Regions from separate parts of the Pantoea sp. USHLN298 genome, predicted to be linked through region 1. Evidence: predicted binding sites of a transcription regulator. Region 1 holds the regulator's gene; the other holds the start of a gene.
The links. Region 1 encodes Fur, which represses iron uptake genes when iron is present. Its sites were predicted from a motif close to ATAATAATGAGAACNACTATCAA; they were not measured.
Positions count from the first base shown of each region.

Region 2: a site for Fur is predicted at 2,926-2,948, ahead of fes (enterochelin esterase). Genes of this name have one in related genera too.

Region 1 covers NZ_JBBCRO010000001.1:312,331-320,134, forward strand. The annotation lists gene nagE (N-acetylglucosamine-specific PTS transporter subunit IIBC) at 1-27, shown strand, start outside; gene glnS (glutamine--tRNA ligase) at 180-1,847, shown strand; gene WFK59_RS01615 (hypothetical protein) at 2,080-2,475, shown strand; gene fur (ferric iron uptake transcriptional regulator) at 2,547-2,990, opposite strand; gene fldA (flavodoxin FldA) at 3,343-3,873, opposite strand; gene ybfE (LexA regulated protein) at 4,006-4,281, opposite strand; gene ybfF (esterase) at 4,448-5,212, opposite strand; gene seqA (replication initiation negative regulator SeqA) at 5,463-6,011, shown strand; gene pgm (phosphoglucomutase (alpha-D-glucose-1,6-bisphosphate-dependent)) at 6,037-7,677, shown strand; gene kdpE (two-component system response regulator KdpE) at 7,717-7,804, opposite strand, start outside.
Region 2 covers NZ_JBBCRO010000004.1:379,623-387,426, forward strand. The annotation lists gene dacB (serine-type D-Ala-D-Ala carboxypeptidase) at 1-245, shown strand, start outside; gene WFK59_RS12690 (TonB-dependent siderophore receptor) at 485-2,740, opposite strand; gene fes (enterochelin esterase) at 2,993-4,210, shown strand; gene WFK59_RS12700 (MbtH family protein) at 4,313-4,522, shown strand; gene WFK59_RS12705 (enterobactin synthase subunit F) at 4,515-7,804, shown strand, end outside.

The DNA.
Region 1 (7,804 bases):
ACCCCGCTGTATGAAGTGAAAGGCTAATCCCCGCAACAGAACCCACAAGGCAGGAAGCGATTCCTGCCTTTTTTGTTTTAAAGGCTTAACAAACGGTTGTTTCCCTCTGGCGCTTTGTGGATCATACTCCGTTACTTCGTGGTACAAATCACCCGCTATTCGTATTGAGGATTTTTGAGATGAGTGAGGCTGAAGCCCGCCCAACTAACTTTATTCGTCAGATCATCGACGAAGATTTGGCGAGCGGTAAGCACAGCAGCGTGCATACCCGTTTTCCGCCGGAGCCCAATGGCTATCTGCACATTGGTCATGCGAAATCGATCTGTCTGAATTTTGGCATCGCCCAGGATTACCAGGGGCAATGTAACCTGCGTTTCGACGATACCAATCCGGTAAAAGAGGATGTGGAGTTCGTCGAATCCATCAAGCGTGACGTCAAATGGCTGGGCTTTGAGTGGAGCGGTGAGGTTTGTTACTCATCAAACTATTTTGATCAGCTCTTCAACTATGCGATTGAACTGATCAATAAAGGGCTGGCTTACGTCGACGAGCTGACCCCGGAAGCGATCCGCGAATATCGTGGCACTCTGACCGCGCCGGGCAAAAACAGTCCCTATCGCGACCGCAGCGTGGAAGAGAACCTGGCTCTGTTCGAGAAAATGCGTAACGGGGAATTTGCTGAAGGTACAGCCTGTCTGCGCGCAAAAATCGATATGGCCTCTAACTTTATCGTGATGCGCGATCCGGTGCTGTACCGGATTAAGTTCGCTGAACACCACCAGACCGGTAACAAGTGGTGCATCTATCCGATGTATGACTTTACCCACTGCATCTCCGATGCGCTGGAAGGCATCACGCATTCACTCTGTACGCTGGAGTTCCAGGATAACCGTCGTCTCTACGACTGGGTGCTGGACAACATCACTATTCCGGTGCATCCACGTCAGTATGAGTTCTCTCGCCTGAATCTTGAGTATGCGGTGATGTCGAAACGCAAACTGACTCAGCTGGTGACCGAGAAGCACGTTGAAGGCTGGGATGATCCGCGCATGCTGACCGTTTCTGGCTTACGCCGTCGCGGTTATACCGCCGCCTCAATCCGCGAGTTCTGCCGCCGTATTGGTGTTACCAAGCAGGACAATATTGTGGAAATGGCGTCGCTGGAATCGTGCATTCGTGACGATCTCAACGAGAATGCGCCACGCGCGATGGCGGTGCTTGATCCACTGAAAGTGGTGATTGAAAACCTGCCAGCGGGCCATCATGAAACCATCACCATGCCTAACCATCCTTCTAAACCGGAGATGGGAACGCGTGAGGTGCCGTTCAGCCGTGAGATCTGGATCGATCGGGCGGATTTCCGCGAAGAGGCTAACAAGCAATATAAGCGTCTGGTGCTGGGCAAAGAAGTTCGCCTGCGCAACGCTTATGTGATCCGTGCTGAGCGGGTGGCGAAAGATGATGCGGGCAACATCACCTGCATCTACTGCACCAGCGATGTGGATACCCTGAGCAAAGATCCTGCAGATGGCCGTAAGGTAAAAGGCGTGATCCACTGGGTATCAGCAGACCATGCGCAGCCCGCAGAGTTTCGTCTCTACGACCGCCTGTTCAGCGTGCCAAACCCGGCCGCGGCAGACGATTTCCTGTCGGTCATCAACCCGGATTCACTGACCATCAAACAGGGCTTTGTTGAGCCGGGCCTGCGCGATGTGGAAGCAACCACACCGTACCAGTTTGAGCGTGAAGGGTATTTCTGTGCCGACAGCGTCTATTCGAAGCCGTCACAGCTGGTGTTTAACCGTACCGTCGGTTTGCGAGACACCTGGACTAAAAGCGGCGAATAATCATTAACGCTGGCTGATAAAATGACAAAAGGGCGACTTATCGCCCTTTTTTATTGTCCTGATTTCTGCCATCGCCGAGGTTTGTGCTGCAAGCCTGGCTCCGTGGTTGTTACAAATTTGTGAGAGAAATCTGAGTTTAAAAAAATTAATCAATTACCAGATGTGAATTATCGGCGTTCAGGTAGGCTATGCGCACTCAGACAGAGCGCAGCGAGTGATATAAGGAAAAAAAATGACCGTTCTCGCCCAGGAAGCCAAACACAGTGTCGTCGTTTTACATCAGCTTATTGAACGTATTTTCAATCAGCCTGCCGGATCCGATGACAGTTTTGAACTGATGATGTCCTATTTCCACCCTGAATTTCGCATGGTAACGCCACGGGGAAATCAGCTAAACCTGAACGAAGTGGAAGAACTTTTCCGTCAGCTGCACGGCAAGCGGGAAGGCATGCGTATCGCCACCTGTGAGCACGTCATTATTTCACATCACGATCAGGAAGTGACGGTACAGTATCGGGAGATGCAGATGCTGAATGGCGATAATCAGAGCCGCATCGCGCTGGCGATTCTCGACTGCAGCACCTCGATTCCGCGCTGGCGTTACCTGCAGGAAACGCTGGTCGCCTGACGACCCGGCGTAGTAAGGACGAAAAAAAACCGGTCTGTGAACCGGTTTTTTTATATCAGGCAGGATCAGTGTTACTGATCGTGCAGCGTTTCATCTTCACGGCAGTCACCCAGCGCGCAGTGACCATAGAGATAAAGGCTGTGGTTCGTCAGCTTAATGCCGTGGCGGGTCGCGATTTCCCGCTGACGGGTTTCGATCGACTCATCGCTGAACTCGATCACTTTACCGCAGTCCAGGCAGATCAGGTGATCGTGGTGATGCTGCTGAGTCAGTTCAAACACCGACTTGCCGCCTTCGAAATTGTGACGGGTCACAATGCCGGCATCATCAAACTGGTTCAGCACACGGTAAACGGTGGCCAGACCAATCTCTTCGCCGATATCGATCAGGCGTTTGTACAAATCTTCCGCGCTGACGTGATGGCACTCAGGTTCCTGAAGCACTTCCAGAATTTTCAGTCTGGGCAGCGTGACTTTCAGGCCAGCCTTCTTTAATGCGGTATTGTTGTCAGTCATGCGGATTTTGTCCTGTTACTAATATTCACTTTTGTGGCGCTTGGCCTTGAATGTCGATCTACACCCATTCTCATTTGCGTCTCATTATAGAACTGAAGCCGTGAAATGAAAACCGAGGGGAGTGCCTAAATCACCATGGGCTGTATGGGATACGTCACCGAGCCGGGGAGGATTTCTGCAGGAGTCTGTTAACATTTCGCTTAGCCCTATCTGCTGCCAGAGAAAATAAGCGGAAGATCGATGCGGGTATTCTACAGATTAAACGAAAAAAGTTAAAAAAATGTGGCTATTATTTCTATAGGAATTTCCATTGCCTCAATGTGAGCTGGCGCTCACATTGAGGCGGAGAGCATCAGGCTTCGAGGATCTCTTTGAGCTGCAGTTCATCAAAGATCTGCTTCACCCACTGCTCAACGCGCGCATTGGTCAGCTCAGGCTGGCGATCTTCATCAATGGCCAGGCCCAGGAAGTGCGTATCATCCGCCAGACCTTTTGAGGCCTCGAAGTGATAACCTTCGGTTGGCCAGTGACCGACGATCACGGCGCCATGCGGCTCAATGATGTCGCGGATGGTGCCCATCGCGTCACAAAAATACTCGGCATAATCTTCCTGATCGCCACAGCCAAACAGGGCAACCAGTTTGCCGTTGAAATCGATCTCTTCCAGCGTCGGGAAAAAGTCATCCCAGTCGCACTGCGCTTCACCGTAATACCAGGTCGGGATACCCAGCAGCAGGATGTCAAACGCTTCCAGATCTTCTTTAGTGCTTTTCGCGATGTCGTGGACTTCTGCAACGTCTTTACCCAGCTGTTTCTGGATCATTTTTGCAATGTTTTCGGTGTTGCCGGTATCGCTGCCAAAGAAGATGCCTACGAGTGCCATGAGTAAAATAACCTCTTAAATCCTGATGATGAGATGTGTGCCGCAGCACAATTCAGCGAATAATAGCAGACGAGGCAAACCCGCGGAACGGTTAAAGCCTCGACATTTGCCTCTGCGTGCGTTTTGCCCGCATTAATCCAGTTTGAGTTGCGCCAGCAGCATTTGTTCAATCAATTCGCTACGGCTGAGATTACGCTGTTCTGCCAGCGTATTGAGCGCTTCGACGGCTTCACTGTTCATTTTCAGTTCGACACGGCGAAGCCCGCGTCCTTTGTCACGTTTCAGTTGATTGCGCTTATTGATGCGCAGCTGTTCATCACGCGAAAGCGGACTGGTTTTGGGTCGACCAGGGCGGCGCTCATCAGCAAACAGATCGAGCGTCGTGCGGTCAGTGTGTTCTTTTGCCATGGCTTAGTGAAACTGAATGGTGCGGGCGCCAGACGCTCGCCGCGCAGATTATAAATTATTGGCCGTTACCGCGGCAAAATGACCGGCGGCAAAATTTTAGCGCGCCATCATACTCCAGGCTAACTTCCGACGCCAATCCTAAACATTTACCGCCAGGTATTTGCTTTTAAAGCGCAAAAAAGCGACGAACGCTGCGTAATACCGCATCCGGTTTCTCTGCGTGTACCCAGTGTCCCGCGCCGCTGATCACATGCGCATGGGCCGCCGGGAACTGTGCAATCAACGCATCCCGGTACTGATTATCCAGATAGCTGGAGTCGCCGCCGCGGATAAACAACGCCGGATGCGGCCAGGCGGGCACCGGCTGCCAGCCAGAGATGGTGGCATAGTTGTCCCACAGTACCGGCACGTTGAAGCGCCATTCGCCCTGCTGGAACGATTTCAGCAGAAACTGGATTACGCCTTCTTCATCAATGACGCCGCGCATGATCTGTGCCGCCTCACTGCGCGAGGTGACGCCCGCTTCCGTGACCGCGCGGATCGCCGCAAAAATGGTGTCGTGGCGGCGGGTCTGATAATCCACCGGGGCGATATCGATCATCACCAGACGGGCAATGCGCGCCGGTGCCAGTGCGCTCATGGTCATGGCGATTTTACCGCCCATCGAATGACCGATCACCGCCACCCGATCGATGCCGTGGGCATCCAGCGTGTCAAACATATCCTGTGCCATCACAGCGTAGTTCATCTCATCGGATCGCGGTGATAATCCATGATTGCGCACATCAACCTGCAGCAGCGGGCCGGCATCTTTCAGCCCGCGAGCCAGCACGCCAAGGTTATCCAGCGTCCCGAACAGGCCGTGGATCAGCAGGATGGGCAGGGAATCGGTGGGGGATTGTTCAGTTTGCAGACGGGCGTTCAAAATCATGGCAAAGTTCTTAAGTTTGAGACCTAAGCTTAGGTTATCATGGATTCACCTTTTCAGGCGCGCCGGTTCCGGCGGCATTAGGACATATTCTGACTTTTGCCCGTAAACCGTTTGATTGCTAACAACCCGCCTGAATTTAACTTTATAATCCTCATGTTAGAACCCGCTCACCTTTCGAATCGCCAAACTATGTTAAGGGCTTTTCAGGATACAGGTGGTTCTGTCATGAGAAAGAACCGTACGGAATAAGATGAAAACGATCGAAGTTGACGAAGAGCTCTACCGTTATATTGCCAGCCACACGCAACACATTGGTGAAAGCGCATCCGACATTCTGCGTCGTATGCTGAAGTTCACGGCCGGTCAGACTGCGCCCGCGGCGCCTGCGCAAAACGCGGCATCCGGTGCGGCGAAAGAGACTCAGCCTGCGGTGGTCGGTTCACGTCCACAGGATCGGGTACGCGCCATGCGCGAGCTGATGCTGTCTGATGAATATGCGGAGCAGAAGCGGGCGGTTAATCGCTTTATGCTAATCTTGTCAACGCTCTATCGTCTTGATACCGCAGCCTTTGCTGAGGCGACTGCATCTCTGCAGGGCCGTACCCGCGTCTATTTTGCGGGTGATGAGCATACGCTGTTGCAAAATGGCACCCATACTAAGCCGAAGCACGTACCCGGCACACCGTACTGGGTGATCACCAATACCAATACTGGTCGCAAATGCAGCATGGTCGAACACATCATGCTCTCCATGCAGTTCCCGCAGGAACTGACAGAGAAAGTTTGCGGCACCATTTAAACTGAAGCGTCAGGGAGAAGCGCCAATGGCCAATCACCCCCGTGCCGGGCAACCCGCCCAGCAGAGCGATTTGATTAACGTTGCACAATTAACGTCACAATATTATGTCCTGCAGCCCGATGTGGCGAACCCGGAACATGCGGTGAAGTTTGGTACCTCTGGCCATCGCGGTAGTGCAGGGCGTCACAGCTTCAACGAGATGCACATTCTGGCGATTGCTCAGGCGATCGCTGAAGAGCGTAAAAAGAACGGCATCACCGGTCCGTGCTACGTCGGTAAAGATACGCACGCGCTGTCCGAGCCGGCGATTCTGTCGGTACTGGAAGTGCTGGCAGCGAACGGTGTTGATGTGATCGTGCAGCAGGACAATGGTTATACGCCAACGCCTGCTATCTCGAACGCCATTCTTGAGCACAATAAAGCGGGTGGCGCACTGGCCGACGGCATCGTGATTACCCCTTCGCACAACCCACCAGAAGATGGCGGCATCAAGTACAATCCACCTAACGGCGGACCGGCTGATACCAACGTCACCAAAGTGGTTGAAGATCGTGCCAATCAGCTGATCAAAGATGGCCTGAAAGAGGTCAAACGTCTGCCGATCGATCAGGCACTGGCCAGCGGCCATGTGGTCGAGAAAGATCTGATCCAGCCTTACGTTGAAGGTCTGGCGCAGGTGATCGACTTCCCGGCGATTCAGAAAGCTGGTCTGAAAATCGGCGTTGATCCGCTGGGTGGTTCCGGTATTGCTTACTGGCAGCGTATCGCCGAGCACTACAAGCTGGACCTGACGCTGGTGAATGACGCGGTCGATCAGACTTTCCGCTTCATGCATCTGGATAAAGATGGCGTGGTTCGTATGGACTGCTCATCAGAGTGCGCCATGGCAGGCCTGCTGGCTTACCGTGACAAGTTCGATCTGGCATTCGGTAACGATCCCGATTATGACCGTCACGGCATTGTGACCCCGGCGGGTCTGATGAATCCTAACCACTATCTGGCGGTGGCGATCAACTACCTGTTCCAGCATCGTCCGCAGTGGGGCCAGGACGTTGCCGTGGGTAAAACGCTGGTTTCCAGCGCAATGATCGACCGTGTGGTTAACGACATCGGTCGTAAGCTGGTTGAAGTCCCGGTTGGCTTTAAATGGTTCGTTGATGGTCTGTATGACGGCAGCTTTGGTTTCGGCGGCGAAGAGAGCGCCGGTGCCTCATTCCTGCGCTTCGATGGTACGCCATGGTCAACCGACAAAGACGGCATCATCATGTGCCTGCTGGCAGCAGAGATCACCGCTGTCACCGGTAAAAACCCGCAGCAGCACTACGATGAACTGGCTGAGCGCTTTGGTGCGCCAAGCTACAACCGTCTGCAGGCCTCAGCGACTTCTGCGCAGAAAGCCGCGCTGTCGAAGCTGTCCCCTGAGATGGTGAGCGCCGATACGCTGGCCGGTGATCCAATCACCGCGCGACTGACCGCTGCACCAGGTAATGGCGCATCGATTGGTGGTCTGAAAGTGATGACGGACAACGGCTGGTTCGCTGCCCGTCCGTCAGGCACCGAAGACGCCTACAAAATCTACTGTGAAAGCTTCCTGGGTGCTGAACACCGCGCGCAGATCGAGAAAGAAGCGGTTGAGATTGTCAGCGAAGTGCTGAAAAACGCCTGAGTCATCGGGCAGTGAAAAAGGCGCCGCGGGCGCCTTTTTTTATGGCATAAAGCGGTAGCCAATGCCGGTTTCGGTCAGCAGATGTACCGGCTGGGTTGGGTTCGCTTCCAGCTTTTGCCGCAGATGT
Region 2 (7,804 bases), on a different contig from region 1:
GCACGCTGCAGTACCGTGGCGGTCTGCATGAGGCGGGACTGGATGGCAAAGTGTCGGCGAAAACCGGTTCACTGCAGGGGGTTTATAACCTGGCGGGCTTTATCACCACCTCCAGCGGCGCGCGGGTGGCCTTTGTGCAGTTCCTTTCCGGTTATGCGGTCCCGCCGGAAGATCAGCGTACCCGCCGTATTCCGCTGGTGCGATTTGAGAGCCGGCTCTACCGCGATATCAATCAGAACAACTGATAAAGCAGAGATAAAAAATGCAGCAGGCGATCGACCTGCTGCATTTTTTTGATAAAGTCCGGTCACGTCAGCGATAAGACCGAGCCTGCACGGGAAACAGCGGCAGTTCGGAAAGACGTTTAAGCCAATTCCTGGCCGCTCAGCCCGTGCCGTCCGTGGCGCGGGACGCTTCCCTTCCCTGCCCCTGTTCCCTGCGCGTGGAGCATATTAACTGCGGCAGAGTCATCCGGCTAACTCCATCAGAAGCGGGTGTTGACACTCATATAGTAAGTGCGGCCCGATTCGTTAAAGGTATTGGCACCGGCACCGTAGAGATAAGCGCCCGTCGTGGCGTTACCGGTGGTCTGCGCATTGCCTTCGCGGAAGTGGCGTTTATCGAACAGGTTGTCGATCCCGACGGTGACGCTGGCATATTTATTAACGTCATAGGTGCCGCTCATGCCCACTACTGAGTAAGGGCTGACTTCATCGGTGGCGCTGCCAGTGACCGGATTGCCTTTGTAGTCATACTTTTTCGGCGTCTGTTTGCCATACCAGGTCAGCGTGGTTTGCAGCGACAGATCCTGCGTTGCCTGCCAGCTCAGCGTCGAGTTAAGCGTATATTCCGGGATCACCGACAGCCGATCGCCGGTCTCTTTGTTCTTGCTTTGCAGCATGTAGGTGAAGTTATTGTTCCAGCTTACGCTCTCTGAGAACGGCACGTTGACCGTCCCTTCCAGCCCTTCCACCACCGCTTTCGGCACGTTTTCCCATTTATAGATGTCGGTTTTACCGTTCGAAGCGGTACCGGTTGGCAGCGTGCCCGCCTCAATCTTATTGCGGTAGTCGTTGCGGAACCAGGTCAGACCGGCCTGATAACCCTCATGCTTCCACTCCAGCCCAATCTCTTTATTGATGCTGTTTTCCGCTTTTAAATCGTCGTTGCCCATCAGATAACAGGCGCCGGTGCTGGCGGCGCAGCCCTGGCCGTTGCTGTAAAGCAGGTAGTTAGGGTTGGTCTGATACAGACTCGGTGCTTTGTAGGCGCGGGCTATCCCCATTTTCAGCGTGAAGTCATCGCCTAATCCTTGTGACAGGTTAAGTGACGGGCTCCAGTTATTGCCCACGATGGAGTGATGATCGAAACGCAGCGCTGGCGTCAGCATGGTGCTGTCGGTCAGTTCAATGTTGTCTTCAGCAAACAGCGAGAAGATTTCCGCCTGCGAATAGGGGCTGCGTCCGGTGGTAGCGACGCCGGGGATTGAACCGTAATTGGCCGCCTGGGTCGTCGAGGAGGGGTCCTTCATCCGCTGCTGGTTCCACTCGGTGCCGAGAGTCGCGGTCTGGTTGACCAGCCATTCGAACGGAATACTGATTTCGCTGTGCAGCAGCACATCATCCAGCTGGATGGTATTAAAGTTGCTGTTGGAGAAGATCCCTTCGGTGCCGCCCGCCAGCCCTTCATTCAGGCGCGAGTTACGGGTGTTCTCGTACTGCGCATAGGTATCGGTGCTGATGCCGTTATCCCACGCGCCGGTCCACTTCAGCGAGAAGTTCTGACGATAGAGGCGGTTGGTCTCTTCACCATATTTACTTTTCACCAGCGCATTGGTGTTGGTGTTCTGGGTATCACCGGCGTACAGGTTGCCCTGACGGCTATAGCCAGCGCCAAACTCCAGCGCCTGCATCGGCGCAAAGGCCCAGCGCAGTAAGGCGTGAACATCTTTATTCACCGAACCTTCACGGCCTGACGGGTAAGAACCGGCATAGTTGCCAGTACGCTCGGCGGCATGACCTTCATTAATGTCGTAAGCATCAGCCTGGGTTTTTGCCAGCCCGCCATACAGCCGGAAGCTAAAGTCGTCGCCTAACGGCCCTTCGAGGCTAAAGTTTGTACGCCTGGTTGCGCCTTCATCCTTATGCTGCGGCACGTTGTAATAGCCGCTCCAGGAGCCGTGCCATTGATTATCCATCTGTTTTTTGGTGATGATGTTCACTACCCCGCCTGCGGCACCGTTACCGTAACGGGCGGCGGCCGGACCGCGAATGACATCAATCCGCTCAATAAGCTCTGGCGGAACCCAGTTCGTGTCGCCGCGCGTATCACGCTCGCCCCGCCAGCCAAGACGCACCGAGTTGCGGCTGGTGACCGGCAGGCCATCGATTAAAATCAGGGTATTTTCCGGGCCCATGCCGCGAATATCGATCTGGCGATTGTTACCGCGCTGGCCACTGGTGGAGTTCCCGGTCAGGTTAACGCCGGGCATGGTACGAATGATTTCAGAGACGTCGCGCGCAGGCGGATGTTTTTTAATTTCGTCCGCGGTGATGGTGGAGACACCGGGCGCCTGAAGCGTCTGCTGAGCGGCCGTCACCGTCATGGTGGTTTCGCTGGCGGTATCGGAGGCGTTGCTGGTTATGCCTGGCTCAGCGGCTGCTGCACCGGTAGAAATGAGAGAGGTGGTGAAACCCAGTTCAATCATAATGGCTAAAGAAAGCCGGGATAACGTTTTCATTTTTTTATTCCTGGATTGCCAGCGAAAGGCTACTGCCGGCGCGCCGGTGAAAAGGTAAGTACCTTGCCTGCAACGCATTCCAGTTCTCTGCGGACCCTTATCAGGCGACCTTACACCTGGTCCAAAGCCCGATACGGCAGAGAGGATGCGCGCGCTCCCTGTAGAGCGGAAACACCCTATTGCAAATGAAAATAATTATCAATACTATTATTCCTAACATGCATGACCCTAATCAAGTGCAGTGATCAACTGATGGCGCGTATGACGTGGTTAAACGAAGTGACCGGCAGTGACGCCTGGTGGCAACAGCAGCAGCAACAGGGCATTCCCCTGATTGAACCCGGTGAAGAAGGCACCTGCCAGGTCACCTTCTTCTGGCGTGATCCGCAGGGCGATGAGTCACACTCAGCCACGCGCCGCGTCTGGATCAATATCACCGGCGTGACCGATCATCATCAATCCGCTGCGCCCTCCTCCTTAATACGCGTTCCCCATACCGATGTATGGTGGTGGCAAACCACTCTGCCCGCTGACTGGCGCGGCAGCTACTGCCTGATGCCCGATAGCCAGGCGCAGACCTTCGACGGTCAGACCGATATGCAGGCGCTGCGGCAATGGTGGCGCGAAAAATTCCCAGCGGCACAGGCTGATCCGCTTAATCCACTGCGCGGCTGGGCAGGCGGCCGTGGGATGGCGGTTTCACCGCTGCATCTGCCGCAGGCGCCCGATCAGTCGCTGTGGCGCGATGTTGATCGCGGCCATCCGGCGGATATTCCGCTGCAATCACTGTTGTGGCGCAGCGAACGGCTGGGCAATCAGCGTAACGTCTGGATTTACTGTAGCGGTGAGGCGCATCCCGCTGAACGTCCACTGGCGTTACTGCTGGATGGTCAGTTCTGGGCGCAAACCATGCCGGTTGCCGGTCCGCTCCGGCAGCTCACCGCCGCCGGCGAACTGCCACCAGCGGTCTATGTGATGATCGATATCATCGATCGCGAACACCGCAGTCGTGAACTGCCCTGCAATCCCGATTTCTGGCTGGCGGTTCAGCACGAGCTGCTGCCGCTGATTCAGCAAACCCTCTCCTGTCGGGTGGCGGACGGCAGCACGCTGGTGGCGGGACAGAGTTTTGGCGGGCTCTCCGCAGCCTACGCCACCTTAAACTGGCCGGAGACCTTTGGTGCCGCCATCAGCCTTTCCGGCTCCTTCTGGTGGCCGGAACGCGGTAACCCCAACGGCTGGCTACCGCAACAACTACAACAAGGTTTGCTGCAGGCAGCGCCGCGCCGCTTTTACCTCGAAGCAGGACGGCGTGAGCGGCTGATTCTGTCAGCGAATCAACAATTTGAGCGTGATTTAATCGCGGCCGGACATCAGGTCAGCTATCACCCGGTTGAAGGGGGACACGATGCGCTGTGCTGGCGCGGCGGCCTGCTGGCCGGACTTAAAGCAATGTGGCAATACCCCTGATTCGCTTATCTCCCCGCCTGCACGCAGCAGACCGATCGCGGTCAGCGGCGGCGTGCAGGACGAGGCGAGATCTCGCCCGCACTGCATGGGCAGGAGACCGATATGCAACAACTCAACCCCTTTGACGATCCGCTGCAGGAATGTCGCGTACTGATCAATAATCAGCAGCAGTACAGCCTGTGGCCCGCCTTCCGGGCCGTTCCGGCAGGCTGGCAGCCGGTGTTTGGACCGCAGCCCCAGGCGCTTTGCCTGAGCTGGCTGAATGAAAACTGGCACGATATTCGCCCGAAGCGCGGGAGCGACGATGTCTGAGATCACCATGACCCCAAATCTGACTGAACAGAAAACGTTACCGCTGGTGGCCGCTCAGCCTGGCATCTGGATAACAGACCAGCTCTCACCGCACGCCAATGCCTACGCGGTGGCGCACTTTGTCGAGCTGCGCGGGGCGATCAACAGCGCGCTGCTGGCCAAAGCCATCGTTGCCGGTATGCAGGAAGCGGACACGCTGAATATGGCGTTCGGCGAGCAGGAGGGCGAACCCCTGCAGTGGCCTGCGCCGCAGCGCTTTGCTGAGCCGCAGGTGATTGACCTGCGCAGTTCAGCCGATCCAGCAGCTGCGGCACGGGCGCTGATGCAGCAGGATATGTCCGGTGACCTGCGGGTGCTGAGCGGCGCGCCGCTTTATCATCACAGCCTGCTGCGGTTAAGTGACGATCACTGGTACTGGTATCAGCGTTATCACCATCTGGTGGTCGATGGCTTCAGTTTTACCGCCCTGACCCGCCGTATCGCCAATCTCTACAGCGCCTGGCAGCGCGATGAAGCGCCGGAGCCGACGCCCTTTACCCCGTTCAGTGAGGTGGTTGACGAGTACCTGCGCTATCAGCAATCCACCGGATGGCAGCGTGATGCGCAGTTCTGGCGTGAAAAAGGCGCACAGCTCCCCGCGCCCGCCTCGCTGTCCGATCTGCCGCTGGCCGGTCAGAGCGCCAGTACCGATCTGCTGCGACATACCTTTGCGCTGGATCGCAGCGCATTTCAGACGTTGCTGACGCATACCCGACAGCAGCAGCTCAGCGCGGCGGACACCGCCATTGCGCTGGTCTCGCTGTGGCTGGCGCGTCTCAGCGGGCAAAACGACTTTGCGGCAGGTTTCATCTTTATGCGCCGCATCGGTTCCGCGGCACTGTGCGCCACCGGTCCGGTGATCAATGTGCTGCCGATGGCGGTACACAGCGACCCGGCCCAGCCGCTGAGCGTACTGGCAGCGCAGTTGGCGGGCGAAATAAAGAAAATGCGTCGTCATCAGCGCTATGATGCCGAGCAGGTGCAGCGTGATCTTGGCCGCTCCGGCGACAGCGATCCGCTCTACGGGCCGGTCATCAACCTCAAGATGTTCGATTACCAGCTCGATTTTGCCGGTATTGAAGGCGTAACCCACCAGCTCGCCTCCGGCCCGGTGCGCGATCTGGAAATTGCTATCTACCTCAGCGAGCAGGGCGATGTGACGCTGGAGCTGCTGGCAAACGCCGAGCGCTACCGCGAAACGACCCTGAAGCAGCACGCCAGCCGCTTTGCGCTGATGCTGTCACAGCTGGCCGCCAGTCCCGACGCTCCGTGCGGCGAACTGGATATGCTGACGCCCGCTGAACATCAGCAGTTAGCGGCTCTCAATAACACCACGATGCCATTGCCGGCGGAGACGCTGAGCAGCCTGCTGTTCAGCCAGGCACAGCGTACTCCGCTGGCACCGGCGCTGGCGGATGAGGCGCATCAGCTCAGTTATCAGCAGATGCAGCAGCAGGTCGCGGCGCTGGCGCAGCAGTTGGTTGCGCAGGGCGTGGCGCCGGGCGATATCGTCGCCGTCGCACTGCCGCGCTCGATCTTCCTGTCGCTGGCGCTGCAGGCCATCGTCAGCGCGGGTGCCACTTATCTGCCGCTCGACACCGGCTATCCCGACGACCGCCTGCAGATGATGCTGGAAGATGCCGCGCCGAAAACCCTGATCACCTGCCGTGAACTGGCTGACCGGCTGGCGGCCCTTTCACCGGTCACGCCGCTGTTTTACGACGCGCTGCTCACGCCGGTCCGGACGGCAATCGGACAGCAGCCGCATCCCCAGGATGGCGCTTACCTGATCTATACCTCCGGCTCCACCGGTCGGCCAAAAGGAGTGCTGGTCAGCCATCAGGCGATCGTCAACCGCCTGCTGTGGATGCAGGATCACTATCCACTCAGCAACGATGATGTGGTATTGCAGAAAACCCCGAGCAGCTTCGACGTGTCGGTCTGGGAATTTTTCTGGCCGCTGATAGCTGGCGCACAACTGGTGATGGCCCCGCCAGACGCGCATCGCGATCCGGAGGCGCTGCAACAGCTGTTCGCCCGCCACCGCGTTACGACGACCCATTTTGTTCCGTCGATGCTGGCTGCCTTTGTCGCCACGCTGCAGGATGATGATGCCGTGGCGCGCTGCGCGACGCTGCGCCAGGTATTCTGCAGCGGCGAAGCGTTACCGGCCGATCTGTCACGTCAGTGGCAAACGCTGACCCAGGTCGCCCTGCACAATCTCTACGGTCCGACCGAAGCAGCGGTGGATGTCAGCTACTACCCGGCATCGGGTGAGGAACTGGCGGCGGTCGAAGGTGCCAGCGTGCCGATTGGCTTCCCGGTGTGGAATACCGGCTTACGGATTCTGGATGCCGGTCTGCAACCGGTGCCGCCTGGCGTGGCCGGCGATCTCTATCTGACCGGCGTACAGCTGGCACACGGTTATCTGGATCGTCCCGACCTGACCGCCAGCCGTTTTGTTGCTGACCCATATGGCGACGGCAGCCGGATGTATCGCACCGGTGATGTTGCTCGCTGGCTGAGTAACGGTGCCGTTGAATACCTTGGCCGCAGCGATGATCAGCTCAAAATTCGCGGCCAGCGCATTGAACTGAATGAGATCGATCACGCCCTGGCTGCCCTGCCCGGCGTGGCGCAGGCGGTAACGCACGCACGGGTGCTGGGCGGCGGAAACGATCAGCAGGGTGATGCCCGTCAGCTGGTGGGCTATGTGGTGGCAGATCAGCCGATTGATGCCGCAGCGATGCGGCAGGCACTGGCGACGCAGTTACCGGCACATATGGTGCCGGTCGCCATCGTCCAGCTGGCCGCGTTACCGCTCAGCAGCAACGGCAAGCTGGATCGTAAAGCGCTGCCGCTGCCAGCAACGCAAACCGCAGACGCCGGGCGCGCCCCGCATCCGGGGCTGGAAACCACGCTGGCGCAGGCGTTTGCCACCCTGCTGGAGCGGGAGTCGGTCAGCGCCCAGGATGATTTCTTCGCTCTCGGCGGCCATTCGTTACTGGCGATGCGGCTGGCGGCACAGTTGCGGCGTCGCCTCAATCAGCCGGTTTCGGTCGGCCAGATTATGGTCGCCGCCACGGTGGAAAAACTGGCGGCCTTGCTGAGCAGTGAAGCGGCGGAGGCCAGCCGTGCCGGTTTTGAAGCGGTGCTGCCGCTGCGGCGCGGCAACGGGCCAACGCTGTTCTGCTTCCATCCGGCCTCCGGCTTTGCCTGGCAGTTCAGCGTGCTGCAACGCTA